Regions from separate parts of the Rhodopseudomonas sp. BAL398 genome, predicted to be linked through region 4. Evidence: riboswitches for the same ligand, from Rfam matches in the RefSeq annotation. Region 4 holds a riboswitch; each other region holds the start of a gene.

Region 1 (6,949 bases), 430 kb from region 4:
CCGCCTCAGCTCCGACAGCGAGGTGATCGCAAAGCCGGTGACCCGCCCGGTGGTCTGCTCCCATACCGGCCGCGCGCCGATCAGCGCCAGCGCCTGCGCCACGTCGTCGCCGCCGGTGCGCATATTGGCGGTGCCCCAGGCCGACAGCGCGATCGCCCGCGGCCAATCGCCGGCCTCCTGCCAATAGGCTTCGACCAGCCGTTCGGCGGCGAGCTTGCCGATCCGCCACGCCGACGGCGTCGGCACCGCGCGGACATCGACAGCGAAAAAATTCCGCCCGGTCGGCAGCACGTCGGGCCGGCCGCGGGTCGGCGCGCCGGACGGGCCGGGACGCACGAACTGGCCGTCGAGTCCCTGCAGCAACGCGCGCATCTCGGCGGCGCCGCAAGCCTCAACCGCAGGGCGCAAGGTGGCGTTGATCCAGTCGAGCACTGCCCTGGTCTGGCTCCATGCCGGATCGCAAGCGACATCGCCCGCCACCAATCGCAGCGCCAGCGCCTCGATCCGCTCCACGGTGTCGCCAACACTGCGCCAGGCGGCGTCGATCAGCCCCGCCAGCAGCACGGGACACGGCCCGACATAATCATCGACCAGGTCGCGGGTCAGCGGATCGAAATCGCCAAGCCCCAGATCGCGCGCCAGCGCCCGATGCAGCGAGGCGTCGCGCGGCGCCAGCTCCGAGCGCGGCAGCCGGGCGATCGACACCAAGAGGTCGTTGCATCGCGCCACCGGCGGCGAGCTGCCGAAAATGTGCAGGCCGTCGCGGATCTGCATTTCCTTGAGGTCGCACAGATGCGCGTCGAGCGCGCGCAGCGCCTCGTAAGTCGGGGTGTCGCGGGTGATGTGAATATCGGCGTCGAGCCGCTGCGCCCTCGCCACCGACAGAATATCCTGGGCGATCGCATCGGCGCGGGTCGGATCGAGATCGGTGGCCAGCGCATATTCGTCGACCAGGTTTTCCAGCCGCGCCAGATCGCCATGCAGTTCGGCGCGGGTCATCGGCGGGGTCAGATGATCGATGATGACGGCAGCGGTGCGGCGCTTGGCCTGAACGCCCTCGCCGGGATCGTTGACGATGAACGGATAGAGCTGCGGCAATGGCCCCAGCACCGCGGTCGGGAAGCAATCCTGCGACAGGCCGGCGCTCTTGCCCGGCAGCCACTCCAGATTGCCGTGCTTTCCGAGATGGACCACCGCGTGGGCGTCGAAGGCGCGCCGGATCCACAGATAGAACGCCAGATAATGATGCGGCGGCACCAAATCGGGATCATGGAAGCTCGATTGCGGATCGATATTGTAGCCGCGCGCCGGCTGCACCCCGACCAGCACATGGTCGAAGCGATGCAGGCCGAGCCGGAAGCTGCCATCGACCACATGCGGATCATCCGCCGGATTGCCCCAGCGCGCCTCCACCGCGCGCCGGACATTCTCCGGCAGCGTCGCAAAGGCGATCTTGTAGTCCGCCACCGGCCAGGCCACGCCGCCGATGCGCGCCGCCCGATCGGCGAGCGCATTGGTCGGGCCGTCCTGCAGGATCCGCACCAGGGTGGCGGCGTCGCCCGGCGCCTCGCCGCTGGCGTAGCCGGCGTCGCGCATCGCCATCAGCACGTCAACCAGACTCTGCGGCGTATCAAGCCCGACGCCGTTGCCGAGGCGTCCGTCGCGGTTGGGGTAGTTCGCCAACACGATGGCGACGCGGCGCTTGTGCGGCGGCAGCCGCCGCAGCCGAACCCAGGCCCAGGCCAGTTCGGCGACGGCGTCGACGCGATCGGCGAGCGGGTGATACAGCGTCGGGGTGAAATCCGCGTCACTATCGTTGCGCTGCTTGAAGGCAACCACGCCGGCAAAGAGTCGGCCGTCGACCTCCGGCAGCACCACATGCATCGCCAGGTCGCGCGGGTTGAGGCCGCGGCTGGAGGCCTGCCAGGCCTCTTGTGACATTGCGGCCTGCGCCACCTGCAGCACCGGGCAACCCGAGGCCGCCAGCACCCCGGCATCGTCGCTCGCCGTGGCGGTGGCGAAAGCGGTGGCGTTGATGATGACATCGGGCGGATAGGCCGCCAGCGCTGCGCGCAGAAACGCCGCCGAGCGCGCATCCTTCAGGCTGGTGACATAGAGGCAGACCGGGTTGAGGCCGCGTTCGTCGAGCGCAGAGCGCAGCGCGTCGATCGCCGCGGTATCGGAGCCCGCGACCAGCGCGCGGTAGAAGATCACCAAGGCGTTGCGCCGCGCGGTAGGCGCGGGTTCGGCCGGCCAGAACCCGGCGGCCGGCATCGGTCGCGCCGGCGGCGGCGCGTCGTCGCGCATGATCAGATAGGCGGCGTAGCGCAGCGCCAGCTGGGCATTGTCGACGCCACCCTCGGAGCAATAGCGCCACAGCGCATGGCTGTCGTCGAGGTCGACCGTGCCGCGCGCCGCCAGCGCCGGATCGAACGCCATCTCGCCCGGCACGCAGGCGAACAGCGTGCCGCGCCGCAGCGCATCGGCGCGTAGACTCTCGACGCCGTGCGGCCAGTAGCTCTCGCCGCCGAGCATCCGCAGCAGCACGATCTTGGCGCCGCGCAGCGTGCGCTCGACATAAGCATCGACCGAGGCCGGATGGCCGAGCGCCAGCAGATTGGTCAGGCGCAGGCTGGGATAATCCTTCGGCAGCGTCGCATGCGCCGCCGCGAAAGCCGCCAAGTCGCTATCGGCGGCCGACAGCACCACGATGTCGGCGGTCTCCTGCCCGAGATCACGCGCGATCGCGCCGTCGTCGATAGTGCCGCCCTGGTCGAGTTTCAGATGCATCCGGGAGAAGTAGCCTTGGTCGTGGTCGAAGTCGAATTGGCTTCCCTCCCCCTTGTGGGGAGGGTCGGCCAAGCGAAGGCGATGCGCAGCATCGCCGAATGCGGAGGCCGGGGTGGGGGTGCCGCGGGCACGGCGCCCGTGGCCCCACACCCGACCCGGCTTCGCTTCGCTCCGCCGGGCCACCCTCCCCACAAGGGGGAGGGAGAAGGACTACCCTGCCAGCGCGCGGCGCGCCGCGGCGGCGTCGAATCCCTTCAGGCCAATCACCACCAGATGCTCTGTTCGCGTCGCATCCGGCCGCGCGAAGGACAGTTCGACGCGGGCGCCGACCGCCTGCACCACGATCGGTGCCGGCCGATCGGCGATTCGCGCGTGGCCCTTGACCCGCAACACGCCGTCGAGACCGAGCGCGTCGGTGACGCGGCCGCGCATCGCGTCGACGCTGCTCGCGGCCGACGGCGTCACCACGATCGACACGAAATCGTCATGGTCGTGCTCCTCCTCCTCGCCATGGTGCCCGGTGCGGGCGGCGAGATCGTCTTCGGCCGCCGCATTCAGCCCGATCAGCACCTGCGGCGCCACGGCGCCATGCGAGCGCACGATGCGAACCCCCGGCCGCAGCATCGCGGCCAGCCGCGTCTCGATATCGGCCAGCATCTCCGGCGCCACCAGATCGGCCTTCGACAGCACCACCAGATCGGCGCAGGCGAGCTGATCCTCGAACACTTCCTCGACCGGATCGTCATGATCGAGCGACGGGTCGGCGGCGCGCTGGGCCGCCACCGCGCCTTCGTCGAGAATGACGCGGCCTTCCGCCAGCGCCAGCGCGTCGACCACGGTGACGACGCCGTCGACGGTGGCGCGCGTTCGCACCGCCGGCCAGGCGAAGGCTTTCAGCAGCGGCTGCGGCAAGGCCAGCCCGGAGGTCTCGATCACGATGGCGTCGAGCGGAATCTCGCGCGTCAGCAATTTGTCCATAGTGGGAATGAAATCGTCGGCCACGGTGCAGCAGATGCAGCCATTGGTCAGCTCGACGATATCGCCGGGCGCGCAGGCATTGGCGGCGCAATCCTCGACCAGACCGCCGTCGAAGCCGGCGTCACCGAATTCATTGACGATCACGGCGATGCGGCGGCCCTCGGCCTCCATCAGCAGCGCGCGCAGCAGCGTGGTCTTGCCGGCGCCGAGAAAGCCGGTCAGCACGGTGACGGGGACACGGACGGTCATGGGTTGAGTTCTCCTGAGCGCTTGAGCCACAGCGGCAGCCCGGCGGCGATGAAAACGACATTGGGAACGGTGGCGGCGACGATCTGGTTGAGCCGGCCCTGCGCGTCGCGAAAGGCGCGGCCGAGCGGCGTCTCCGGCACCAGGCCGAGACCGATCTCGTTGGAGACCAACACGATCGGATATTGCGCCACGCCGAGAAACCGGGTCAGCCGGCGCGCCTCGATCTCGGGGTCGCGCTCGGCCAGCATCAGATTCGACAGCCACAGCGTCAGACAATCCACCAGCACGGCGCGGCCGTGGATGGCTTCGCGGGTCAGCGCCTCGACCAGCGCCAGCGGTTCCTCGACGGTGGTCCAGCCGGCGCCGCGGCGGGCGCGGTGATGGGCGATGCGCGCCGTCATCTCGGCGTCGCCAGCGGTGGCGGTGGCGAGGTAGATCTGCGATCGCCCGCTGGATTCGACCAGCCGCTCCGCAAAGCCCGATTTGCCGGAGCGCGCGCCGCCCAGCACCAGCGTTGAGGACAGCGCGGTCATGACGGGGCGCGTCCGTCGTCCGGCGACCAGCGCGCCGGCGGCAACCGCGCCACCATGCCCTTGCGCAACACCGCAGCGCGCTCGCGCCACGGCACCAGCCCGTAGCCGGATTTTTGGTAGGAGCGCACGAAATCCAGCAGCGCTGCGCTGCCGCTGTCGGTTTCGAGGTCGCCAAACAGGAAGGTGTAGCCATCCGGGCTCGACACCGCGACGGTGGCCGGGCGCTTGCAGACGCTCAGACACTGAACCGGCCGCACCACGACGCCGGGATCGCCGGCGCCGAGCCCGGCCTTGATGGCGTCGAACATCTGCGGCCCGACGGTCGCGCTGCCGTCGGCGGATTTGCAGGTGGTGCAGACGCTGACCACGACCGGGCCCGCGGGGGCGTCGCGGCGGGGTTCGATCGGCGTCAGAGCGTCGGCTGGGTGATCGGCGGAGGCCGGATCGAGGCGGTCGCGGTCCATGTCAAGCTCACGTCAAGGCCTTGCGGCCGCGAGCTTTGTTGGGTTCGCGCGGCAACGGCTTGCGCCGTCACGCTCGCTCCCGTCCGGTGCACCCCGCCCCGACGACGCCTCCAAAGCACAATCCGTGATGGCAGGTCTCCTGGCTCGCGAGTCGTCGCCATTCGCCGCCTTCCCAGGATATCCCAGTGGCCTCGGCGAGGGCTCGTCGCTTACAGTTGCGGGGGCAGCACCGGGATTGAACGAATTCGCACCGGCTTCCCTTTTCACCTTCCACGTGGAAGGACCATCGCCCAAACGCTAACCGCGGTGCCCGCGCCGGTCAACCACGCGAAGGTGGTGTTGACCGAGCAAGCTATCCTGACGTCTGGTGCCGACTTCCCAATGAGGACCCACAATGCCGACCGATACCCTGATATGGCAGCCGCCGGCGATCACGCCGCTTGATCCTGCGGCGGAAGCCGCGATTCGCGCGCGAATCGACGGCAAGGCCAAGCCGCTCGGCTCGCTCGGGCAGATCGAGGATCTGGCGGTCCAGCTCGGCATGATTCGGCATCCCGGCGAACCGCGCGGCGATAATGCCGTGCTGATGGTGTTCGCCGGCGATCACGGCCTGACCGCCGAGGGCGTCTCGCAATTTCCCGCCGCGGTGACGGTCGGCATGGTGATGACCTATCTGGCCGGCCGTGCCTGCGCCAACGCCTTCGCAACCGCCAGCCATGTCGATGTCCGGGTGATCGACGCCGGCGTCGCCGCCACGCTGCCGGCGCATCCGGACCTGATCGACGCCAAGATCCGGATGGGCACCGGCAATGCGGCGCGTGAGCCGGCGATGACGCCGCAACAGGCTGCCGCCGCTCTGACCAAGGGCTGCGAACTCGCGGTCGCCGAAATTCGCGACGGCGCCGACATCATCGCGCTCGGCGAAATGGGGATCGGCAACACCGCCTCGTCGTCGCTGCTGCTGCACCGGCTGGCGCCGGCGCCGCTCGAACAATGCATCGGCGTCGGCGCCGGTCAGGATTCCGCCGGCATGGCGAAAAAGCGCGCCGCGATCGAATTGGCGGCCGCGCGCAGCGACGTCACCGCGCCGCTCGATGTGCTGGCCGAATTCGGCGGGCTGGAAATCGCCATGATGGCCGGCGCGATCCTCGGCGCCGCCTCAATGCGCCGCCCGGTGATCATCGACGGCTTCATCGCCACCGCGGCGGCGCTGCTCGCGGTCCGGCTGTGCCCGGCGGCGCGCGGCTATTGCGTGTTCGCGCATCGCTCGGCCGAGCGCGGCCATGACCTGGCGCTGGCCGCGCTCGACGCCAAACCCTTGCTCGAACTCGGACTACGGCTCGGCGAAGGCACCGGCGCGATTCTCGCGGTGCCGCTGCTGCGCGCCGCGGCGCGGCTGTTGACCGACGTCGCCGATCTGTCCGACGTGCTGGCCGGAAAGATCTGAGCGGACGTAACGATGACCAAAACTCTCCCCAATGCCGCCATTGCGAATGCGGCGCCGCCGCGCTTCGACGCAAAGTTTCAGGCGCAATTGGCCGAACTGATCGCATGGCGCCGTGACGTGCGGCGATTTCGCCCGGACCCGGTCGCGCCCGAGCTGATCGAACGCCTGCTCGATCTGGCGCAACTGGCGCCCTCGGTTGGCAATAGCCAGCCATGGCGCTGGGTCAGCGTCGATAGCGCGGCGATGCGGCAAAAAATCCGCGGCAATTTCGTTCGCAGCAACGATTCCGCGGCGGCGAATTATCGCGGCGCGCGCGCCGAGCTTTACGCGCGACTGAAGCTGGAAGGCATCGACATCGCGCCCCGGCAATTCGCGCTGTTCTGCGATCACGGCACCGCGCAAGGCTCGGGCGTCGGCTGCCAGTCGATGCCCGAAGCGCTGGACTATTCGGTCGCGGTGATGATCGAGACCTTCTGGCTCACCGCCCG
Region 2 (6,949 bases), 2.7 Mb from region 4:
CTGCGCGGCTGCCTCGGCCCGGACAAGCAACGCTCGGACGCCGCGCGTTTCATGATCCGGGCCTCGATCGAATCGGTGGCGCCGATCCGCAAGATCAAGAATCGCGAGATCGACCATCTGCGCAGATTCGCCGCGGCGATGCGGCGTTCGCTGCCCGGCGTGCCCGACGTCGAAATCTATTGGGGCCTGCATTTCGCCCTGGCGATGGCGCACCAGACCATCCGCGACAGCGAACGGCTGCTGCGCCTCTCCGACGATCAGTGCGACCTCGACGACGTCGGCGCGGTAATTGAACGGATTGTCGGCGTGGCGGTGCTGGCGCTGGGCGGGACGGTCAGGAGTCCGGGCGAGGCCAAGCCGGCGCGACGCGGACGCTGAGCGTCGCAGCGCTTAATCCCGCTATCGCGAGCGCGGCATGATCCGGGCATCGACACGCGACGTCTCGTCCAGCGCGGATAACCGCCCATCGCCGAGACCGACGCTGCGGGTGCCGATCGCGCGGCGAAAATGCGGGTCGTGCGAGACCACGATCATCGCCTGCGGCAGGCCGGTCAGGATATCGATCAGACGGCCATAGATGCGCTCGTCCAGCGCGTTGGTCGGCTCGTCGAGCAGCAGAACCTCGGGCTGCATCGCCAGCACCGCAGCCAGCGTCACCAGCCGCTTCTCACCGCCGGAGAGCTTGTGGGTGACGCGATCGCGCAAATGCGAAAGCTCCAGTTGCTCGAGCGTCGCATCGACGATCATTGCGGCCTCCTGGCGAGTCTTGCCGAGATTGCGCGGGCCGAACGCGACGTCCTCGGCGACGGTCGGGCAGAACAATTGATCGTCGGGGTCCTGGAACACGAAGCCGGCGCGGCGGCGGACGTCGTGGAAATCGCGCTCGACCCGGCGGACGCTGCCGAACGCCGTCACCGTTCCGGCGCGCGGCAGCAGCAGGCCGACCAGAATTTGCAGCAGCGTGCTCTTGCCGGCGCCGTTGGGGCCGACGACGCACAGACGTTCGCTGGGATGAAGCGCCAGATCGACGCCGTCGAGCACATTGGGCTGCCCGGGATAGGCAAAGACGATGCCGCGAACGTCAAACAGTGGCACGGATGATCATCTCCCACAGGACGAGACCGCCGACAAAGGCGCCGCAGACGGCAGCGAACACGACATCCATCTGTCCGATGCGCTCGTCGGCGTCAAGGAACAGCCGCCCGGAGAAGCCCCGGCATTTCATCGCCTGCAAGATGCGCTCCGAACGCTCCAGCGCGCGGATCAGCAGCATCCCGATCAGATAGCCGAAGCTGACATAGGTGTGACGCGAATTCGACGGCCGAAAGCCGCGCGCCCGCATCGCCACGCGCAGCCGTTGATACTCGCGGTCGAGCACGTCGATATAGCGGACATTGAACAGGATGAGATGGACCAGCGGTTCGGGCATGCCGAGCCGGGCCAGCGCCCGCCCGAACGCCACCGGATCGAACGACGACAGCAGCGCCATCGCCGCCAGCACCGCCGTATTGGCCTTGAGCGCGATCGTCAGTGCCTCCACCATCCCTTCCCGGCTCGCCGGAAAACCGAACAGGCTGAACAGCGGCTCGCCCGGCACCGTGAAGGGCAGCGTCGCGATCATGAACACGATAAAGGCATCCATCGCGACGACGCGGCGAAGCGTGCGGGCGATCGGCAGCCGCGCCAGCAGCATGATGGCGACGGCGCCGGCCAAGGCCGCGAGCAGCGGCCCGAAATGGCTCAGCGATACGACGGTGACGGCAAAGACGGCGGTGACGATGATGCGGACCCGTCCGTCGAGCCCTGCGAGCGGGCTGCGCCGCGTGACCGCCGTCTCCAGAACGCCAACCACTTCGCCGCCGATGACGTGGCCCATCAGGCGGCCCGCTTTTGCTGGCGTCGCGCGGCCAGGAAGAACCACAGGCCGAACAGGCCGCCGATATAGCCGATGCCGCCGAGGATCGATTGCAGGTCGTTCTTCTCCTTCAGCGCGATGATCTCCCGCCGCAGCGGCTTGACCTCGTTGCGCACCGCCTCGACGAGAGCCGCACGTTGCGCATCGCTGATCCCGCCCGCGGCAGCTTCGGCCGTCTTCGCGGCGCTGGTCACGGCGGCGGCCGGGGCCTTGTCGGTACCTGACGCTTTGAGCGTCGCAGGCAGGTCCGAGACTTCCAGGCGGATATTGGCGACGTGGCCGCCACCGAGATCGGCATGGAAAATATGGACCACCCGCTTGGTCGGCGTGAAGACGAAGGTGCCGTCCTCGGCAGTATGGGTCTCGCCGAGTTTGCCGCCATCCTCCGCCAGAACTTCGACCAGAGCGTTCTTGGCCATCGAACCGTCGGAGAAGCCGATTTCACCCTCGATGCGGTCGCCGCTGGCATAGGCGCCGGCGACGACCTTGTGAGCCAGCGCCGGGACGCAGGCTCCGCAGGCGATGAGCAGCGCGAGCAGCACCGAGGCAATGGTCTTAGTCATCGCGGTCTTGATCATGGCATCATGCTCCCTGGGGCGCCGGCGCGGCGAAGGCGTCAAACAATTCCGGCTTGACCCGGCGCACGAGATAGACCGCCGCGGCGGTGAGAACGGCCTCGATGACCATCACCGGAATATGGGCGATGAAGACCAGCTTCGCGGCGGGGATGAATTCGCTGCCGGAGAAGCCGAGCGCCACGCCGACGCAGATCGCCGTCAGCGCGATCGCCAGCGCGCCGCCAACCCCGCCCCAAATCGCCGCCACCGCCGGCGAGGCGTGGACGATGCCGGGCCGGCAGACATAGCTGACGATCAGCGCCGGCAGCGCGATATCGACCGTGTTGACGCCCAGCACGGTCAGGCCGCCGAAGCCGAAGAACACCGCCTGCAACAACAAAGCCACGAACAGCGCCGGAAAGGCCGCCCAGCCGAGCACCAGCCCGGCCAGGCCATTGACGATGAGGTGAACGCTCGAGGGACCGATCGGAACATGGACCAGGGAGGCGACGAAGAAGGTCGCGCTCAGGACCCCGGCGGCCGGAATCTTGTCGATCGGCATCTGTCGCAGGCCAATGCCGATGCCCGCGACGGCGATCGCGGAGCCGGTGACGAGGACCGGCAGGGAAAGCGCTCCGTCGACGATATGCATGGCGGCTCTCCTGGCGTCACTTGAGATCGTTGGCGCGGACCCAGATCACCGCGTCTTGCGACAGATCCTTGCCCTCGAATTTCTTCGCCGGGCCGACGCCGAGCGCGGCGAAACCCCAGAACCCCGCTTTGGGAATGCCGAAGGTGAAAATGCCATTGGCGTCGGTCTTGGCGATCAGCGTGCCGCCGGGCGGTGGCGTGACGCTCGGCTTGCCGGCGCTGCGCGTGGCGAGGTCCGGTTCGGCGGCGATATATTCGATCTCGACTTCAGCGTCGGCGACCGGCTCGCCTTCGGACAGAACCCGACCGGAGAAGGTCGATCCGGCGACGATCGCGGTCGGCTTGTTGAGCGGCACGATCTCGGTCGGCAGGCCAAGCGGCTTGTCCCAGTCGGTCGGCGCGCCGCCCAGATTCACGAAGGATTTGGTGATCTGCTGGATGTACTTGTCCTCGGAGGTCTCCAGATAGGGCGCGGGCACCAGGCCGAAGACGTAATCGCCAAGTCCCTTGGGGGTGAATTTGGTCTCGAAGGCGGCGGCGGAATTCTCCGCGCCCTTGAAGGTCACCGGCGCCAGCGTGCCGAGCAGATCGGTCTTCTTGTGCTTGTTGATGACGAAGAATTGCTCCGGCCTACCCATGTCCATGGCGTGGCCATTCGCGAACGGATGCCAGAACACCAGCAACAACGGGATCTCGGTCCGCTTCTCCAGGTTCACCTTGGGGGTATAGATCAGCTGGAAGTGGGCTTCGGCCGGCGCCACCCAGGCCAGCACAGCAGCGGCCAGAACTGAATTGAAGAGTTTCATGAACGTGTCTCCCAACACGCGGCCGGATTGCGGCCGCGATTCCCATAAGGAGACGCGCGAGGACCCGTGCTCACACCGGCGCAGTCGCGCCGTGATGTTGCACGACGCACACCCCGGCGTCAGACGAACGAGCCGTCCGCGGCTGCGAACGGTTGTGGCAGGTCTCCTGGCTCACGGGTCATCATCTCGCCGAACCTTCCCAGCCCTTGCGGACCAGTGGTGTTCTCTCGGCGAGATTCGCCGCTTACAGTTGCGGGGGCAGCCTCGGAATAACCGCGCGGACGCGGCGCACCGTGTTCCCTATTATCTCGTCCGGCACCGCCGAACGAGAACTACGCCTGATGCCTATCAAGCATGACAACGTCTGTAAATGGTCCCAACGGCGGGCCTTGCGAGCCTGTTCGTAGCGCTCGCGGCAGATCTGCCCCCCGGCGGCCGAGTCGCCGTAGGCTGGCGCCGCCCGGCAGCGCGGCCGCCGGCTCTCCCGAGCTACGGATGAATCGAGATATACAGCGCCATCTCCTTATGGCTAGAAGGACGGCGATCGCCTGGGGACCGCGCCGAGCGGCCCGGCTGAACGAAACGCTGAGATTGGTGGAATCGAGTTGGCGGAGATGGATCAGGTTCAACACCGCAATGATCGCCTGGGCCTGAATCTGATCTTGATGCGAATGCGGCTGCTGCTGCGCAGCAACGAGTTCTACCTCGTCCCGCTCGCCTTGCTGATCGGCGTGGGCGTCGGCGCCGTCGTCACCCTCATGAGCGAAATCGCCCAGATCGCCCACGTTCTGATCTATGGCATCGCGGTCGATGTGCGGCTGAGCGCCAATGCCTATGTCACACCGCATGTGGCGCTGATGGCCCCGGCCATCGGCGGCCTTGTGCTCGGCATCATGGAGTGGAGCCGACGGCGCTGGAAGATCGCCCATGCGGTCGACCCGATCGAGGCCAATGCGCTGCGCGGTGGGCTGTTGTCGTTTCGCGACAGCGCGGTGGTCAGCGGTCAGACGCTGATCTCCAACGGTTGCGGGGCGTCGGTCGGACTCGAGGCGGGCTATACCCAGATCGGATCCGCAGCCGCCTCGTTGCTCGGGCAATTCCTCAATCTGCGGCGAAACGACCAGCGCCTGATCGTCGGTTGCGGCTCGGCCGCGGCGATTGCGGCGGCGTTCGGCGCGCCGATCACCGGCGCGTTCTATGCCTGCGAGCTGATTGTCGGGGTCTATTCGGTGGCCAGCGCCGCGCCGATTCTCGCGGCCTCCCTGGCCGGCGCGATCACCGCGCATTGGCTCGGCGGCGCCCCCTATTCGCTCGAGCTGCTCCGGGTCAGCGCGGTGGGGGTCGAGCAATATCTGGCGCTGATCGCGCTGGCGCTGATCACCGGCGCGGTCGGCATCGCGGTGATGCGCAGTTCGCCGGTCTTCGAAAAGATCTTTACCCGAACCGGGATGCCGGTCTGGATCAGACCCGCGGTCGGCGGGCTGTTGGTCGGCTGTCTGGCAATCGTGACCCCGCAGGTGTTGGCGGCGGGCCACGGGGCGATGCTGCTCGATCTGCATCGGGAGATGGCGATCGGGGTGATCGCGGTGGTGATTGCCCTGAAGATGACGGCCTGCATGATTTCCCTGGGGTCCGGATTTCGTGGCGGGTTGTTCTTCGCCTCGCTGTTTGTCGGCAGCCTGATCGGCAAATTCTACGCGGCGGTGCTGCTGCTATGGCTGCCCACCATCGCCGTCGATCCCCAGGTCAGCATGCTGACCGGCATGGCGACGCTTGGCGTCGCCATCGTCGGCGGACCGCTCACCATGGCGTTTCTGGTCCTGGAAATGACACGAAATGTCGACGTGACGGCGGTGGTTCTGGCCGCCTGCATCGTGACCAGCATCGGCGTCCGCTTCCTGTTCGGTCACTCGTTCTCGACCTGGCGACTTCATCTCAGCGGCGAAACCATCCGCAGCGCCAATGATGTCGGCTGGCTGCGCAATCTTACGGTCGAACGCACGATGCGAACCGATATCGGCCAGGTGCCCTCGACCGCGACGATCGCCGCCTGCCGCGCTCAATTCGCGCTGGGCTCCTGTCGGGCCATCGTGGTGGTCAACAAGGCCGACGAATATTGCGGGGTGGTGATGCTGCCGGAACTGTTTTCCGGCGATCTCGATTCGATCGCCGACGAGATCCAGGTGGTCGAGCTCGCCAAATATATCGATGTGGCGCTGCGGCCGGAGATGAACATCAAGACTGCCATGAAAATCTTCGACGACGCCGAAGCCGAACTGCTCGCCGTGATCCAATCCGAGGACAACCGCAAGGTGATCGGCTTTCTCAGCGAGTCATTCGCGCGGCGGCGCTACGTCGAAGAACTCGACAAGGCGACGCGCGGGGTTCTCGGCAGCTGACCCGGACGGTCAGCCCGGGAGGCGCCGATCGGCGCCGGGCGAGGAATGGCTGTCGGTCTGAGGGAATCGGCAGCCCGGTCAGATCGGGATCCACCAGACAGGCTAACGCCTTGAAATCATTGGAGCGGGTGAAGGGAACCCGCTCCTCACGTATTTTTTGTAGCAATATACATATTCCCCTTATTTTATCGGCATAACTTTCACACCTTCATGTTACAAACTGTTTCACAGAAATTTTTGTAACAGAGGCAAAATTGGCAGCCAAAATCCCTCACCTGCTCACCCGCAACGGCCGCCATTACGCCCGCATTGTCATCCCGACAGCCCTCCGCTCGCTGTTCGCAGACAAGTGGGAATTGACCGCCCCCTTGGGAGCCGACCGCCGGGAAGCGCGCAGGCGTCTTTCCGCTGCAGTCGCGGACATGCAGGTGCAGATCGATGCCGCACGGCAACAAGTTAGAACGACCTTCAAGCCCAAGGTTCAGCCTAAGCCGGGCAAGCCACTCACGGTTCGGCAAATGGCTGGCGCCCATTACGCCAGCGAACTTGCCGAGGACGACCATGAGAGAGCCATGCACGGAAGCGCGGACGAGCCCCCTGCCGACATGTCTAACTTCGGTC
Region 3 (6,949 bases), 2.9 Mb from region 4:
AGACGCGTTCATGAACGATCTTCACCGCGTCACAAGGGGCGCGACCGACGCGACGCTGGCGCGTGTGCTGATTCGCGGCTCAGCGACGATCGCTCCCTGGCTGCAGGCCAATGGCGTGGCATTGCAGGATCCAGGCTGCGGCGTGATGCCTTATTCGCAGCGCACCGCATTTTTTCTCGGTGGCGGCAAGACGATGATCAATGCGCTCTATGCCACAGCCGCCAGGATCGGCATCGAGATCTGCTATGACAGTGAGGTCGTGGCTTTGCCGACCAGCGATGGCCAAGGCGGGAACGTGGTGATCGATCGAGGCGGCATCACCGAACTGGTGAGCCCGAAGGCGCTCGTGCTGTGCTGCGGCGGCCATCAATCCGATCGCGCCTGGTTGCGCGACAGCTTCGGCGACGCCGCCGACGGGCTGGTGGTCCGCGGAACGCCCTATGCCACCGGACGGGTGCTGCGGATGCTTCTCGATGCCGGCGCCAGGCCGGTCGGCGATCCGTCGCAAGGCCACATCGTTGCGGTCGATGCCCGCGGTCCGCCGGTCGACGGCGGCATCGTCACCCGCATCACCGCGATCCCTTCCGGCATCGTGGTCGACCGCAACGCTCAGCGCTTCCACGACGAGGGCGAGGACGCGCGCAAGACGCATTATGCCCGCTGGGGCGAGCGGATCGCGCAATGCCCCGGCCAGATCGCCTATCTGATTATGGACGCCCATGGCCGGGCGCGGGCGCTGCCGACAGCGCTGCCGCCGATCGAGGCCGATTCCATCGCGGCGCTGGCGGTCAAGCTCGGGCTCGACCCGGCAGCGCTGGAAGCCACGACGCGCGGCTTCAACGCCGCGATCGCCGGCGGCGAATTAATCCAACGGCGCACCGCACAGTTGGCGCCGGCGAAATCGCATGGCGCGGTCGCGCTCGCGGTGCCGCCCTTCGCGGCCTACCCGATGCGACCGGGCCTGACCTTCACCCATTTCGGCGTCGCCGTCGATCCGCAGATGCGGGTGATCAAATCCGACGGCAGCCGTTTCGAGAACATCTTCGCGGCCGGCATGATCATGGCGGCGAATGTGCTCGGCCGCGGCTATCTGGCCGGCCTCGGCGTCACATTGTCGGCGGTGTTCGGACGCCTCGCCGGCGAGGAGGCCGCGCGTCATGCCGCCCGATGACCTGGAAGCCGAGCGGGTGCTGCGAATCTGCACCGCCTGCATGTATTGCGACGGCTTGTGCGCGGTGTTTCCGGCGATCGCCGGCAAGCATGATTTCGCGCCCAACGACCTCACCTATCTGGCCAATCTGTGCCACAACTGCCGTGGCTGCTGGTACGCCTGCCAATACGCGCCGCCGCATCATTTCGCGATCAACCTGCCGAACACGCTGGCCGAATTGCGCCAGCGCTCCTATGCCGACTACGCTTGGCCGCGCTGGCTGGGTCGTGGCTTTGGCGCCAATGCCCGCGTGGTCGCCGCCATCGTCGGCGGCATCACCGCGTCGATGCTGATCGCCACGCTGCTGCTGGTGCCGGCCAATGTGCTGTTTGCCGCCCATCACGGCCCGGGCGCATTCTATCGGGTGGTGCCGTGGCCGATCATGGCCGGGGCCGCCGCGGCGACGCTGCTGTCGGCGATGCTGGCGATCGGCATCAGCGCGGCAAGCTATTGGCGCGCGATCACCCCCCGCGCCGGGACCAAGGCCATCTTGCGCGCGCTGTATCCCGCGGTGCTGGATATCGTAACGCTGCGCAATCTCGGCGGCGGCGGCCCCGGTTGCAACGACGCCGACGAGAAATTCTCCCAGCAACGCCGATGGTTTCACCACGTGATGGTGGCGGGCTTCGCGTTCAGCCTCGCCGCGACGCTGATCGCGGCATTCTATCATCACGTCTACGCCGTCGCGGCGCCCTACTCCTTGACCAGCCTGCCGGTGCTGGCCGGTGGCATCGGTGGGGTGACGATGCTGATCGGGATCGGCGGGCTGTTGCTGCTGGAACGGCGCGCCGACCGCGCCCTCTCCGCCGCCGCCGAGATTCGGCTTAACATCGTGTTCCTGGTCCTGCTCGCTTTGGTGGCCGGGAGCGGCCTTGCGGTGCTGGCGCTGCGCGAGACCGCGGCGATGGGGCTGGTGCTGACGCTGCATCTGGGCATCGTGATCGGCTTCTTCGCCATCCTGCCGGTCAGCAAGGCGGTCCACGGGTTGTATCGATCGCTGGCGCTGCTACGCGCCGCGATCGAGCGCGCGCGCCCGCGACGCAGCGGCGACGAGTGACATCGGTGCAGCCGCAGGACCATCGGGCGCAAGCCGCGGCCGATCGCGCCGTGTGGAGGATTGACTTCCCGGCGTTTCCGTCAGATTGAACCCGCAGCCGATGGTGCCTTGTCTGCGGACAGGGCGAAAAGGGAATACCGGGTGTCAGGATACGGCAAGTTGCCGGATCCGGACCAAGCCGGAGCTGCCCCCGCAACTGTGAGCGGAAAGCCTGCACCGAAAACCACTGGGTCTCGACCTGGGAAGGTGGTGCCGGCGATGACCCGCAAGCCAGGAAACCTGCCGTCGCCTGCTTTGTTCGCCATTCCGGGCGGGGTGTTTCGGAGTGAAGACGTTGGTCGATCGGAGTGCAGGTCCGCTCGCCGCATGTCTGGGTCTCGCGCTTTGCGCGGCCCATCCGGCGACGAGGCTTGCCTATGGATCACTGCGATCAACACGCGCCTGGCCAGGCGCCAGCGGCCAACTTAGTCGAGCGAACGGTCTCGCCGCGGCCCGGCCTCGAGCAATCCGCCGCCGAACTCGTGGTGCTGTCCTTTGCCGACGATGACCTCGCCGCTTTCGCGGCAGCATCGCGCGCGGCTGATGGCTTGCCGCGCCTGCATCTGGCCAATCTGCGCGATCTCGTCGATCCGCATGCGCGCGAGCCGCTGATCGCGACCACGCTGGCGCAGGCCCGCGGAATTCTGATCCGGCTGGGCGGCGGCCTGCCCTGGCCTGACGCCGTCGCGCGGGTCGCCGCGATGGCCGCCGCCAAGGGCATCGCGCTGGCGATCGTTCCGGGCGATGGCCAGGTCGATCCGCAATGCGACGCGGCCTCCAACCTGCCGCCCTCGACGCTGCGCCGGTTGAAAGCCCTGTGCGACAAGCCCGGTCCGGACTCAGCCCGCGCGGCGCTGGTCCAGCTGGCATTGGCCTCCGGTCTGCGAGCAGCGCCGCTCACCCACGCCACGCTGCCGCCCAGCATCGCCCCGACACCGACCCATTCCGAGGCCGCCTCATGAGCTACGTCTACGAGAAAAACGGCGCCGCGATCTACGCGCGCTCCTTCGCCATCATCCGCGCCGAGGCCAGGCTCGACCGCTTCGATGCCGCCGACGAGAAAGTCGCGGTCCGGATCATCCACGCCAGCGGCATGGTCGAGGTCGCCGACGACATCGTCTTCACCGGGGGCTTCAGTGTGGCCGCGGCGCATGCGTTGCGCGCCGGCGCGCCGATCCTGTGCGACGCCCAGATGGTCGCCAACGGCATCACCCGGGCGCGGTTGCCGGCCGATAACGAGGTGATCTGCACATTGAGCGATCCGCGCATTCCAGCACTGGCGGCGCGGCTTGGCACCACGCGGACCGCCGCGGCGATCGAATTGTGGCGCGACCGACTGGCCGGCGCCGTGGTGGTGATCGGCAACGCGCCGACCGCCCTGTTCCGGCTGCTGGAGATCCTGCAGGAGCCGGGCGTGGCCCCGCCGGCCGCGGTGATCGGCATTCCGGTCGGCTTCGTCGGCGCCGCCGAATCCAAGGACGCGCTGCTCGACTACGCCCTGGTGCCGAGCGTGATCGTGCGCGGACGGCGCGGCGGCAGCGCGATGGCGGCCGCCGCCGTCAACGCTGTGGCGAGTGACATCGAATGAGCCGCGCCGCGACGATCTATGGCGTCGGGCTCGGCCCCGGCGATCCCGAGCTGATGAGCGTCAAGGCGGCGCGGCTGATCGGCCAAGCCCGCGTCATCGCGCATTTCCGCAAACCCGGCCGCGCCGGCAATGCTCGTAGTTTGGTGGAAGGCATGCTCGCGCCCGGTGTGGTCGAGGAAGCGATGGAATATCCGGTCACCACCGAAATCGCGGTCGATGACCCCGCCTATAATGCCTGCCTACGCGATTTCTACAACGGCTGCGTCAAACGGCTTCTCGGTCATGTCGACGACGGCCGCGACGTCGCGGTGCTGTGCGAGGGCGATCCGTTTCTCTATGGCTCGTTCATGCATCTGCACAGCCGGCTCAAAGGCCAAGCCAAGGTCGTGGTGGTGCCGGGGATTTCCGGGATGTCGGGCTGCTGGACCGCCAGCGACATGCCGATCACCTTCGGCGACGACGTGTTGAGCGTGGTGCCGGCAACGCTCGACGAGGCCAGCTTGCGCGAACGCTTCGCTGGTGTAGATGCGCTGGTGGTGATGAAGCTCGGCCGCAATCTGCCGAAAGTGCGCCGCGCGCTGGATCATGCCGGGCTCACCGAGCGCGCGGTCTATGTCGAGCGTGGCACCATGGCCGAGCAGAAGGTGATGCGGCTGGCCGACAAGACCGACGACGAGGCGCCCTACTTCTCGGTGATCCTGGTCCATGGCCAAGGACGACGGCCATGAGCGGATCGCTGATCATCGCTGGCCTCGGGCCCGGCGCCGCCGATCTTGTGACCCCGGAAGTCACCGCCGCGCTGGCCCAGGCCACCGATCTGATCGGCTACGCGCCCTATGTGGCCCGCGTCGCCGAGCGGCCCGGCCTCACCCGTCACGGCTCCGACAATCGTCAAGAGCTCGACCGCGCCGGGCACGCGCTGCGGCTGGCCGCGCAAGGCAGGCGCGTCGTCGTGGTGTCGTCGGGCGATCCCGGCGTATTCGCGATGGCGGCGGCGGTGTTCGAAGCGGTCGATGCCGGCGATCCGTCATGGCGCGAGCTTGATATCAGAGTATTGCCCGGCATCAGCGCGATGTTCGCGGCCGCAGCGCGGATCGGCGCGCCGCTCGGCCACGATTTCTGTGCGATCAATCTGTCGGATAATCTGAAGCCGTGGCAGCTGGTGGAGCGTCGGCTGCGGCTGGCGGCCCAGGCCGATTTCGTCATCGCGCTGTATAACCCGCTGTCGAAGGCGCGGCCATGGCAGCTCGGCCGTGCGCTCGACTTGCTGCGCGGGGAATTGCCAGGCCACGTGCCGGTGATCTTCGCCAGCGCCATCAGCGACGCCAGGGAGGCGATCGACACTGTATCGCTCGCTGAGGCGGCGGCAGAGCGCGCCGACATGCGCACGCTGGTGATGATCGGATCAACCCAGACCAGGCTGATCGAACGCGGCAACGGCAAGCCGTTCGTCTACACGCCGCGTTCCGTTGGAGTGGCATCGTGACCGAGCCAGCGCAGCACCGCGGCGACGGAATCGACCACCTCGCGCGCCGGAACGTAAGGTCGCCGCACCATCACCACCGGCAGAGCCAGATCGCGCGCGGCCTCGATCTTGGCCGAGGCGGCATCGCCGCCGGCATTTTTCGCGACGATGAGATCAGCGCGAAACTCTGTCAGCATGGCGCGATCGGCGGCGCGCGCGAACGGCCCGCGCGCCACGATCACTTCGGCATTGGGCAGCGGCAGCGGCGCGAGCGGCGTATCGACCAGCCGCACCAGATAAGCGTGCTGCGGATGCGCGGCGAAGATGTTCAGATGCATCCGGCCGATGCCGAGAAAAACCCGGCGCGGCGCGGCGCCGATTGCGACGGCTGCGGCATCGAGATCGTCAACCTCGATCCAGCGATCGCCGCTTTGGCGCTGCCATGGCGCCCGCTCGAGCGCCAGCAGCGGCACCCCCGCCCGCTCGCAGGCAGCGACCGCATGCGCGCTCATCTGCGCCGCGAACGGATGGGTGGCATCGACGACGCGGCCGATCCGCTGCGCACGCAGATAGTCGGTGAGCCCGGCGACGCCGCCGAAGCCGCCGACGCGCCAAGCGATCGGCGGCGGCGTCGGATTGTCGGTGCGCCCCGCATAGGACAGCACGGCATCGATACCGGGCGCGCCGGCCAATGCCTGCGCCAGCCGGTTGGCGTCGGCGGTGCCGCCGAGGATCAGAACGCGGCGCTGGTTGCTCGAACAGGATGTCATGATGCCGAGCGATGACATGCAACCACCCTGGCTGTCCATGATCGGAATCGGTGAGGACGGGCTCGACGGGCTGTCGGCGGCAGCGCGCGGCCTCCTCGGCGACGCCGAACTGATCGTCGGCGGAGCGCGGCATCTGGCGCTGGTCGCGGCGCTCGGCAAGCCGACGCTGAGATGGGAGAGTCCTTTCGCCGCCTCCTTGCCGAAGCTGCTGGCGCAGCGCGGCCGCCGGGTGGCGGCGCTGTGCTCGGGCGATCCGTTCTGGTACGGCGCCGGCGCGGTGATCGCCGAGGCGGTACCGGATACGGAAACCTGCGCAATTCCGGCGCCGTCGACCTTCGCCTGGGCCGCGGCGCGGCTGCGCTGGCGGCTCGAGGACGCCGTCACGCTGGGGCTGCACGCCCGTCCGATCGCCTTGCTGCGCCCGCATCTGCGCAGCGGCGCAAGGCTGATCCTGCTGGCGCGCGATGGCGCCGCGCCGGCGCAGATTGCGGCCTATCTCGCGGGCCTGGGATTTGGCCCGTCGCGGCTGACCATTCTCGAAGCGCTGGGCGGCCCGCGCGAGCGAATGCGCACGATTTCGGCCGACGCCTTTGCGTTCGACGATATCCGCACGCCGGTGGCGCTGGCCATCGAGGCGATCGCCGTGCCCGGCGCGATCATCATCCCGCGCATCGCCGGCCTGCCCGACGCCCTGTTTCAGCACGACGGCCAACTGACCAAGCGCGAGATCCGCGCGGTGACGCTGTCGACGCTGGCGCCACGCGGCGGCGAATTGCTGTGGGATATCGGCGCCGGCTCCGGCGCGATCGGAATCGAATGG
Region 4 (6,949 bases):
AAAAAGCCGAAACTTGAACTCGACGAACCGCAGCCGAAGAAGATCGTCCGTGCCGACAAGGCGCCGACCGAAGGCTATTCGCTGGTCGTCGATGGTCATTTCAAGTCGCATTACGACACCGTCGAGGCCGCCGAAGAGGCCGCCATGGCGCTGAAGAACAAGTATCAGATGTTGCAGGTGCAGGTCTACGACGCGGTCACCAAGACCCGCTCGATGATCGAGTGGCCGGCGCCGGTCTGACCCTTACCGGACCGCCCGCCCGCCGATCCGTTTCCATCGGCTTGCGATTCATGATGCTTGCGACGCGAACCCGCGCTTTGCCGCGGGCTTTGCCGTGCCAAGTGGGACTCTGATGAGAACCGGGTGGGGATCAGGTCGGCCTTGGCGGCCGACTTAAAAAGGCATCAATAGATCGAGGCTTCACGGTCGTCATTGCGAGGAGCTGTTGCGACGAAGCAATCCAGTCTGTGCTTGGCGCCCCTGGATTGCTTCGCGGTCGGACGGCGCGATGCGCCGTCCTCGGCTCGCAATGACGAAATCCAGTTTTATCGATTTTATTGGCTCTTTTTCAGTCCGACTCTCAGGTCCTGCGACCGCCGCTTTGCTGACCCGCCAGCCATTCGGACAGCACCGGGGTCACCTTTTTGGCGGGCTTGCCGCCGGGCTTGGTGGCGCCGGGCTTGGCCCGGACCTTCTTGACCGCGGCGGTGCGCGGCGGTTCGGCGGCTTCGCGGGCGAGCCGCGCGGCCTTCAGCTTGGCCATATTGTCGAGCACGGCCCTGGTCGAGGCGTCGCGGTCGTTCTTGTCGGCCTTGGCCTCCTGCGAGGCCTTGGCCGCCTTGTTGAAGCGCGCCTCGGCGCGGTCTCGGTCTTCTTTTGTCATGTCAGGTCGATTTCTTCTTTTTGGCCTTGGCAGCAGGTTCCGCCGGCTGCTCGAGCTCGGCGGCCTCTTTGGCCAGCCGCATCGCCCGCAGGGTCTCGGTGCGCTTGCGGATCGCGATATCCTCGGCGGCGATATCGGCCATCGCCTTGATGCCCTCGGCCTGCTGGGCAGCCTTGCGATTCTGACGAATTTCTTTCAGTTCGGCAGCCGATTTCGGTTCCGTGTCCATGGGTCCTCGAATGATAGAGGGAAATGACGACGTCGTCGTTGGTTCCTCATAGCACAAATCGGCGCCCGCCGCAGCTTTTTGCCCGAATAGGGGGCAAAAGGCCTAATTCGCCGCGAACAATCCCGGATATCGCAGCGGACCGCGGCCGCGCAGGCAAGACCCGGCCGCCTTGGCGGCGGCGGGGTCTGCCGATCGCCCTGGCCGCTCGCGTCAGTTGCTCAGGCGCATGCCGGCAAAGACGCCCAGCCCGGGCTGCAGGAAGCCCACCGGCACCTGGTAGGTCTTGTCGAACAGGTTATCGATCCGGCCGAACACCGTGGCGTGCTCGTCGATCTGGTAATTGGCGGCCAGGTTGACGACCGTGAAGGACGGCGCGTCGAGCAGCGTGGTGCCGAACCGGTCGTAGTCGAGCCATGAACTGGTATGGACGATCGAGGCCGAGAGTGTCGCGCGCTCGATCGGGTTCCAGATCGCCGACAGCGTCACCTTGTTGTCTGGACGGCGCCGCAGGCGCAGGCCGCTGTCTTCGTCGCGGGTGTGGGTGTAGGTGTAATCGACGCGGAAACGCAACGTCTCGGTCGCCTGCAGCGCGACGAATGATTCGACGCCGTAGGTCTTCGCTAGGCCGACATTCTCGTAGGAATAGCCGCCGAGCGCGAGGTCGTATCCGGTCATCGAGATCAGGTCGGTGATCTCGTTGTTGAAGTAGGTCGCCCCGAAACTGGCGCGGTTCTGAAACAGCGGCTGCTCGAAGCCGACATCGTAGCCTTTGCTGGTCTCCGGCTTGAGCGCCGGATTGGCAATCGTGTAGTAGGCCGGGTTATTGACATAGAGCTGCATCAGCGTCGGCGCCTTGAACCCGGTGCCATAGGTCGCCTTCAGCCTGGTGTCGGTGTACGGCACGATGAAGGTCGGCGCGACCCGCCAGGTGGTGTGTCCGCCGAAGCTGTCATTGTCGTCGTAGCGGATATTCGAGACCAGGAAGAAGTTCTTGGTGAATTCCGACTGCAATTCGACGAAGCCGGCGCTGTTGCCGGTGCTCGCGGTGGTGCCGAGCTGCTGGTAGGCGCCGCTCAGGTCGTAGTCTCCGGTCGAATTGGTGCGAATCGAATCGTCCTGGCGTTCCAGCCCAAGCACCACCTTCTGTCCGTATCCGGCGTCGACCACGCCGGTCCAGTCGAATTTCGTCCGCTCGCCCCGATAGGAGCTCGGCGGCGCGATGCCGTATGCAAAGGTCTGGTTATTGGTGGTGAAATCCGCATTGGGATTGACGGTGCGATTCCATTGGTTGGAGTAGCTGAAGCCGAGCGTGCTCTTGAAGCGATCGCCGAGCGGAGACCAGATGGCTTCGCTGCGGGTCAGGAAGTCATGGCTGACCATGTTGCTCTGCAGCGATTCCGGAAATGTGTTCGGATAGTGCGAGTAATCGTCGCCGGTGAAGCCCTTGGAGGCATCGGAATAGCGGCCGACAAAGCTGAAGGCGAGATCGTCGCTGGCCTGAACCCCGAGCTTGGTCGAGTAAGTCTGGTTGTCGTAGCTGTCATTGATGCGCTGCTGGCCCGGAGCCAGAAGATCGCGGGGCGTCACCGCGACGTCGGTGGAGCGAAAATGCGCGACGTTGAAGGCGTAGTCCAGATTGCCCTGAGAGCCGGCGGCGCGGGCGGTCTGGTTGAATGTTCCGAACGAGCCGCCCTCCAGCGTGCCGGTGAGTTTGGCCGGGCCCTGGCCGCGTTTGGTGGTGATCGAAATCACGCCGCCGATCGCATCGGAGCCGTACAACCCGCTCTGCGGCCCGCGCAGGACTTCGATCCGTTCGATGTCGGCGGTCAGCAGATTGGCGAAATCATACGCGCCATTCGGTTTGCTGGGATCGCCGGCGTCGATGCCGTCGATCAGCACCTTGACGTGGTTCGAGTTGGTGCCCCGCATGAAGACCGAGGTCGATCCTCCCGGGCCGCCGGTCCGCACCACATTGAGGCCCGGAACCATGGTGAGGGCGTCGGAGACCGTTCGCCTCTGGTCGCGTTCCAACTCTTCAGAGGTGATCACCGTCACCGAACTGGCGATTTGCTCCGCCGGCGTGGCCAGCCGGGTGGCGCTGACCACAAGGGTCGGCAGCGCGGTGGTCGCATCGGCCTGCTGGGCCTGCGCGACGCAGGGCGGCAGGATCGACACCAGCATGGTCGATGTGAGACAGGCGCGCGACAGCGCGGAGCTTCGCCTTGCGGCAGGATAACGGGACGACATCGGATTGAACCTCGGCTTGACGGGTGTGGCACGTCACAGCGAATGAGGGTTCATCCTTGCGCTTGCGCGCTCCGATGTTGCCAATGTCTGCACTTCCCGACCGACATCTTCGCGTGTGACCACGATTGACGGCAGGTCTCCTGGCTCGCGGGTCGTTGTTTCTGGCGTCGCCTTCCCAGGACCGAGATTCCCAGTGGCATCGGACGCAAGACTCGCCGCTTACAGTTGCGGGAACAGCCGCGGCATTGAACCGCCCCGATTGGAGCCGTCCGCACCGCATTCCCTTTTGATCCCCGAGGGGAACCGTCGCGACGATCTAGGAGGCTGTGATCCGGCCTGTCAATTCGCCGTTCGCGCGCGCTGGCGGCGCGGCGGGCCGGCCGGTGCGTTTTCGTCCCGATGTGGCTTGAACGTCACAGGACAGGGTGCAAGGCAGGCTGTAAGACCTTGGCCGGGCGCGGTGGCATCGCGACCAGGGGATGGCGATCGAGAGATGGCGCGCATGATCGGGCGAAATTTGACGGCGGCGGGCCGCGCGGGCGGGTGGCTCGCCGCGGCGCTGGTGGTCGGTTGCGCGGTGTCGCCGCTGCGGGCCGCCGGCCTGCCGCGGATTGCTTCGCTCAATGTCTGCACCGATCAGCTGCTGGTCACGCTGGCCGATCCGGCGCAGATTGTCGGCCTCAGCCCGTTTGCGCATGATGCCTCGCTCTCGGCGGTGGCCGCGCAGGCCGGCCGCTATCGCGCGCTGTCCGGCGGCGCCGAGGATGTGCTGGTGCTCAAGCCCGACGTCGTGGTGGCCGGCCGTTACGACCGCCGCAGCACCCGCGAATTGCTGAAACACAACGGGTTGCGGGTCGCCGAATTCAACGTGGTGCCGGCTTCGCTCGGCGAGATCCGCGACCAGATCCGGCGGATGGGCGAGATCGTGCAACATCCCGACCGCGCTTCTGCCGAAATCGCCCGGCTCGATGCCGCGATCGCGCGGGCCCATGCGGCGATCGCGCACCGGCCGCTGCGGGTGCTGCCGCTGTGGCGGCGCGGCTGGGTGTCGGGCAGCGGCAGCCTGATCGACCTGCTGTTCGCCGAATCCGGGCTCGCCAACGCGGCGGGCGAGCTCGGCCTGGGGCAGGGCGGCTTCGCCTCGCTGGAGGCGATCGTCGCGGCGCGGCCGGATCTGCTGCTGGTGGCGGACGCCAGCGATGTCGCCGAGGATGGCGGCCGCGCCTTCCTGCTGCATCCGGCGCTGCAGCATTTCTATCCGCGGGCCAAGCGTATCGTGCTGCCGGAGCGGCTGGCGGTGTGCGGTGGCGGATCGCTGGCGGAGGCGTTCGATCGGCTGATCGCCGAACTGACCCGCATCGAACAACAGGAGCGCGACCATGGCTGATTATGTGGTGGAATTCGGCAAGGATGGCAGCCGCGTCGAGCCCGACGGGCGGCTCGACGCGCGCGCGTTCCATCGCAATCACGAGCCGATCCGCGCCGCGCTGGCGCCGTTCCTGCGCGGCCGATCCGGCGACGTGCTGGAGGCCGGCAGCGGCACCGGCCAGCATGTGGTTGAATTCGCCCGCGAGCATCCGGGCATCGTGTGGTGGCCGAGCGATCTCAACGACCAGCATCTGGCCAGCATCGCGGCGTGGCGGGCCCATGCCGGCCTCGACAATGTCCGGGCGCCGCGGCGGATCGACCTCGCCGATCCGGCCTGGTGCGCGCAGCTGGGCGACGGCGACGGTGGTGGCGCCGGACCTGGGCCGCTGCTGGCCGTGTTCTGCGCCAATGTGATTCACATCGCGCCATGGCCGGTCGCCGAAGGGCTGTTCGCCGGCGCCGGGCGCTGCCTGCGGCCGGACGGACGGTTGTATCTGTACGGCCCGTTCAAGCGCGACGGCCACCACACCGCGCTCAGCAATGCGGTGTTCGACACCAGCCTGCGCGAGGCCAATGCCGCATGGGGCGTCCGCGATCTCGCCGATGTGCAGGCGCTGGCCTCCGGCGCCGGCCTCACCCTGGTCGAGACCGTCGAGATGCCGGCGAACAATCTGCTGCTCGGCTTTGCGCGCGCGCCGGCCGACTGAGGGGAAGCACCGTGTCCCGGGCGCGATGCGGCATGAAATGCCGCTTCGCAGAACCGGGACCCCGCTTTTGCTCCAGGCAGCACCGGCGCCTCGGCGCATGGCGCGGCCCCGTTTCCATTGGTTGATTGCGGTCCGGCCTTGCCTATAGTGCCGGCAATTCAGCGCGGCCCATCGGGAACCGGCTGGCAACGGGGCGGAATGGCCGATGGTTGACGTGGCGGCGATCGATGACATTCCCGACGATGCGCGGGCGCGGTCGAATGTGCGGCGGCTGGCCGCCGCCCAGGCGCTGACCGGCGCCAATTCGGCGGTGATCTTCGCCACCGGCTCGATCGTCGGCGCGACGCTGGCGCCGAACATCGCCTACGCCACCGTGCCGCTGTCGATGTATGTGCTGGGCCTGGCCGCCGGCACGCTGCCGACCGGCGCGATCTCGCGGCGCTATGGCCGCCGCGTCGCCTTCACGATCGGCACCGGCTGCGGCATGCTCACCGGCCTGCTCGGCGCCTATGCGATCCTGCACGGCTCATTCGCGCTGTTTTGCTGCGCCACCTTTCTCGGCGGGCTGTATGGCTCGGTGTCGCAATCCTATCGCTTCGCCGCCGCCGACGGCGCCAGCGTGGCCTATCGCCCCAAGGCAATGTCGTGGGTGATGGCCGGCGGGGTGTTCGCCGGCGTGCTCGGTCCGCAACTGGTGCAGTGGACCATGGATATCTGGCCGCCTTATCTGTTCGCCTTCAGCTTCCTGGTGCAGGCCGCGGTGGCGCTGATCGCGATGGCGGTGCTGTCGGGTGTCGACCTGCCGAAGCCGGCGCCGCGCGATCTGCATGGCGGGCGGCCGCTGCTGGCGATCGTGCGGCAGCCGCGCTTCATCGCGGCGGCGGTCTGCGGCATCGTCTCCTATCCGATGATGAATCTGGTGATGACCTCGGCGCCACTGGCGATGCAGATGTGCGGGCTCAGCGTCAGCGATTCCAATTACGGCATCCAGTGGCACATCGTGGCGATGTACGGGCCGAGCTTTTTCACCGGCTCGCTGATCGCGGCGTTCGGCGCCCCGCGCGTGGTTGCCGCCGGCCTGTTGCTGGAAGCCGCCGGCGCGCTGATCGGCATCACCGGGATCACCACGGCGCATTTCTGGGGCACGCTGATCGTGCTCGGAATCGGCTGGAACCTGTCCTTCGTCGGCGCCTCGGCGCTGGTGCTGGAAACCCACCGGCCCAACGAGCGCAACAAGGTGCAGGCCTTCAACGATTTTCTGATCTTCGGCGTGATGGCGCTGGGGTCGTTCTCGTCCGGACAGTTGCTGGCCAATTACGGCTGGACCACCGTCAATCTGGTGGTGTTTCCGCCGGTGCTGATCGGTCTGACAATGCTGGCATTGGTCGGCTTTTCGAAACGGCGCGCGGCGCGGGCGGCGCAGCTCCCAGACTCCGTGCTCTGACCGCTGCGCTGCCGATGCGGAAGCGATGCTCCTCATGGTGAGGAGCCCGCCTGTGGCGGGCGTCTCGAACC

The links. A riboswitch is a leader RNA that binds a small molecule or an ion and turns the genes downstream of it on or off. The one in region 4 is predicted to bind cobalamin.
Region 1: it holds a riboswitch for cobalamin, as region 4 does, so the genes downstream of both, RBJ75_RS20635 (DUF1636 family protein) here and RBJ75_RS18520 (TonB-dependent receptor plug domain-containing protein) in region 4, are expected to answer to the same signal.
Region 2: it holds a riboswitch for cobalamin, as region 4 does, so the genes downstream of both, RBJ75_RS02875 (DUF4198 domain-containing protein) here and RBJ75_RS18520 (TonB-dependent receptor plug domain-containing protein) in region 4, are expected to answer to the same signal.
Region 3: it holds a riboswitch for cobalamin, as region 4 does, so the genes downstream of both, RBJ75_RS04845 (hypothetical protein) here and RBJ75_RS18520 (TonB-dependent receptor plug domain-containing protein) in region 4, are expected to answer to the same signal.

Annotation. Positions count from the first base shown of each region.
Region 1 is NZ_CP133111.1:4,368,743-4,375,691, reverse strand. It holds gene cobN (cobaltochelatase subunit CobN) at 1-2,790, opposite strand, end outside; gene cobW (cobalamin biosynthesis protein CobW) at 3,001-4,017, opposite strand; gene cobU (bifunctional adenosylcobinamide kinase/adenosylcobinamide-phosphate guanylyltransferase) at 4,014-4,550, opposite strand; gene RBJ75_RS20635 (DUF1636 family protein) at 4,547-5,014, opposite strand; cobalamin riboswitch at 5,126-5,317, opposite strand; gene cobT (nicotinate-nucleotide--dimethylbenzimidazole phosphoribosyltransferase) at 5,409-6,461, shown strand; gene bluB (5,6-dimethylbenzimidazole synthase) at 6,474-6,949, shown strand, end outside.
Region 2 is NZ_CP133111.1:619,097-626,045, reverse strand. It holds gene RBJ75_RS02900 (TetR/AcrR family transcriptional regulator) at 1-378, shown strand, start outside; gene RBJ75_RS02895 (energy-coupling factor ABC transporter ATP-binding protein) at 400-1,095, opposite strand; gene cbiQ (cobalt ECF transporter T component CbiQ) at 1,082-1,876, opposite strand; gene RBJ75_RS02885 (cobalt ABC transporter permease) at 1,876-2,493, opposite strand; gene cbiM (cobalt transporter CbiM) at 2,498-3,124, opposite strand; gene RBJ75_RS02875 (DUF4198 domain-containing protein) at 3,141-3,929, opposite strand; cobalamin riboswitch at 4,068-4,281, opposite strand; gene RBJ75_RS02870 (chloride channel protein) at 4,544-6,328, shown strand; gene RBJ75_RS02865 (DUF6538 domain-containing protein) at 6,583-6,949, shown strand, end outside.
Region 3 is NZ_CP133111.1:1,027,918-1,034,866, reverse strand. It holds gene tcuA (FAD-dependent tricarballylate dehydrogenase TcuA) at 1-1,171, shown strand, start outside; gene tcuB (tricarballylate utilization 4Fe-4S protein TcuB) at 1,158-2,267, shown strand; cobalamin riboswitch at 2,352-2,569, shown strand; gene RBJ75_RS04845 (hypothetical protein) at 2,684-3,268, shown strand; gene RBJ75_RS04840 (precorrin-8X methylmutase) at 3,265-3,894, shown strand; gene RBJ75_RS04835 (precorrin-2 C(20)-methyltransferase) at 3,891-4,622, shown strand; gene cobJ (precorrin-3B C(17)-methyltransferase) at 4,619-5,380, shown strand; gene RBJ75_RS04825 (cobalt-precorrin-6A reductase) at 5,347-6,147, opposite strand; gene RBJ75_RS04820 (bifunctional cobalt-precorrin-7 (C(5))-methyltransferase/cobalt-precorrin-6B (C(15))-methyltransferase) at 6,128-6,949, shown strand, end outside.
Region 4 is NZ_CP133111.1:3,934,608-3,941,556, reverse strand. It holds gene RBJ75_RS18535 (hypothetical protein) at 1-240, shown strand, start outside; gene RBJ75_RS18530 (hypothetical protein) at 581-883, opposite strand; gene RBJ75_RS18525 (hypothetical protein) at 885-1,112, opposite strand; gene RBJ75_RS18520 (TonB-dependent receptor plug domain-containing protein) at 1,323-3,359, opposite strand; cobalamin riboswitch at 3,472-3,682, opposite strand; gene RBJ75_RS18515 (ABC transporter substrate-binding protein) at 3,862-4,746, shown strand; gene RBJ75_RS18510 (DUF938 domain-containing protein) at 4,739-5,434, shown strand; gene RBJ75_RS18505 (MFS transporter) at 5,640-6,878, shown strand.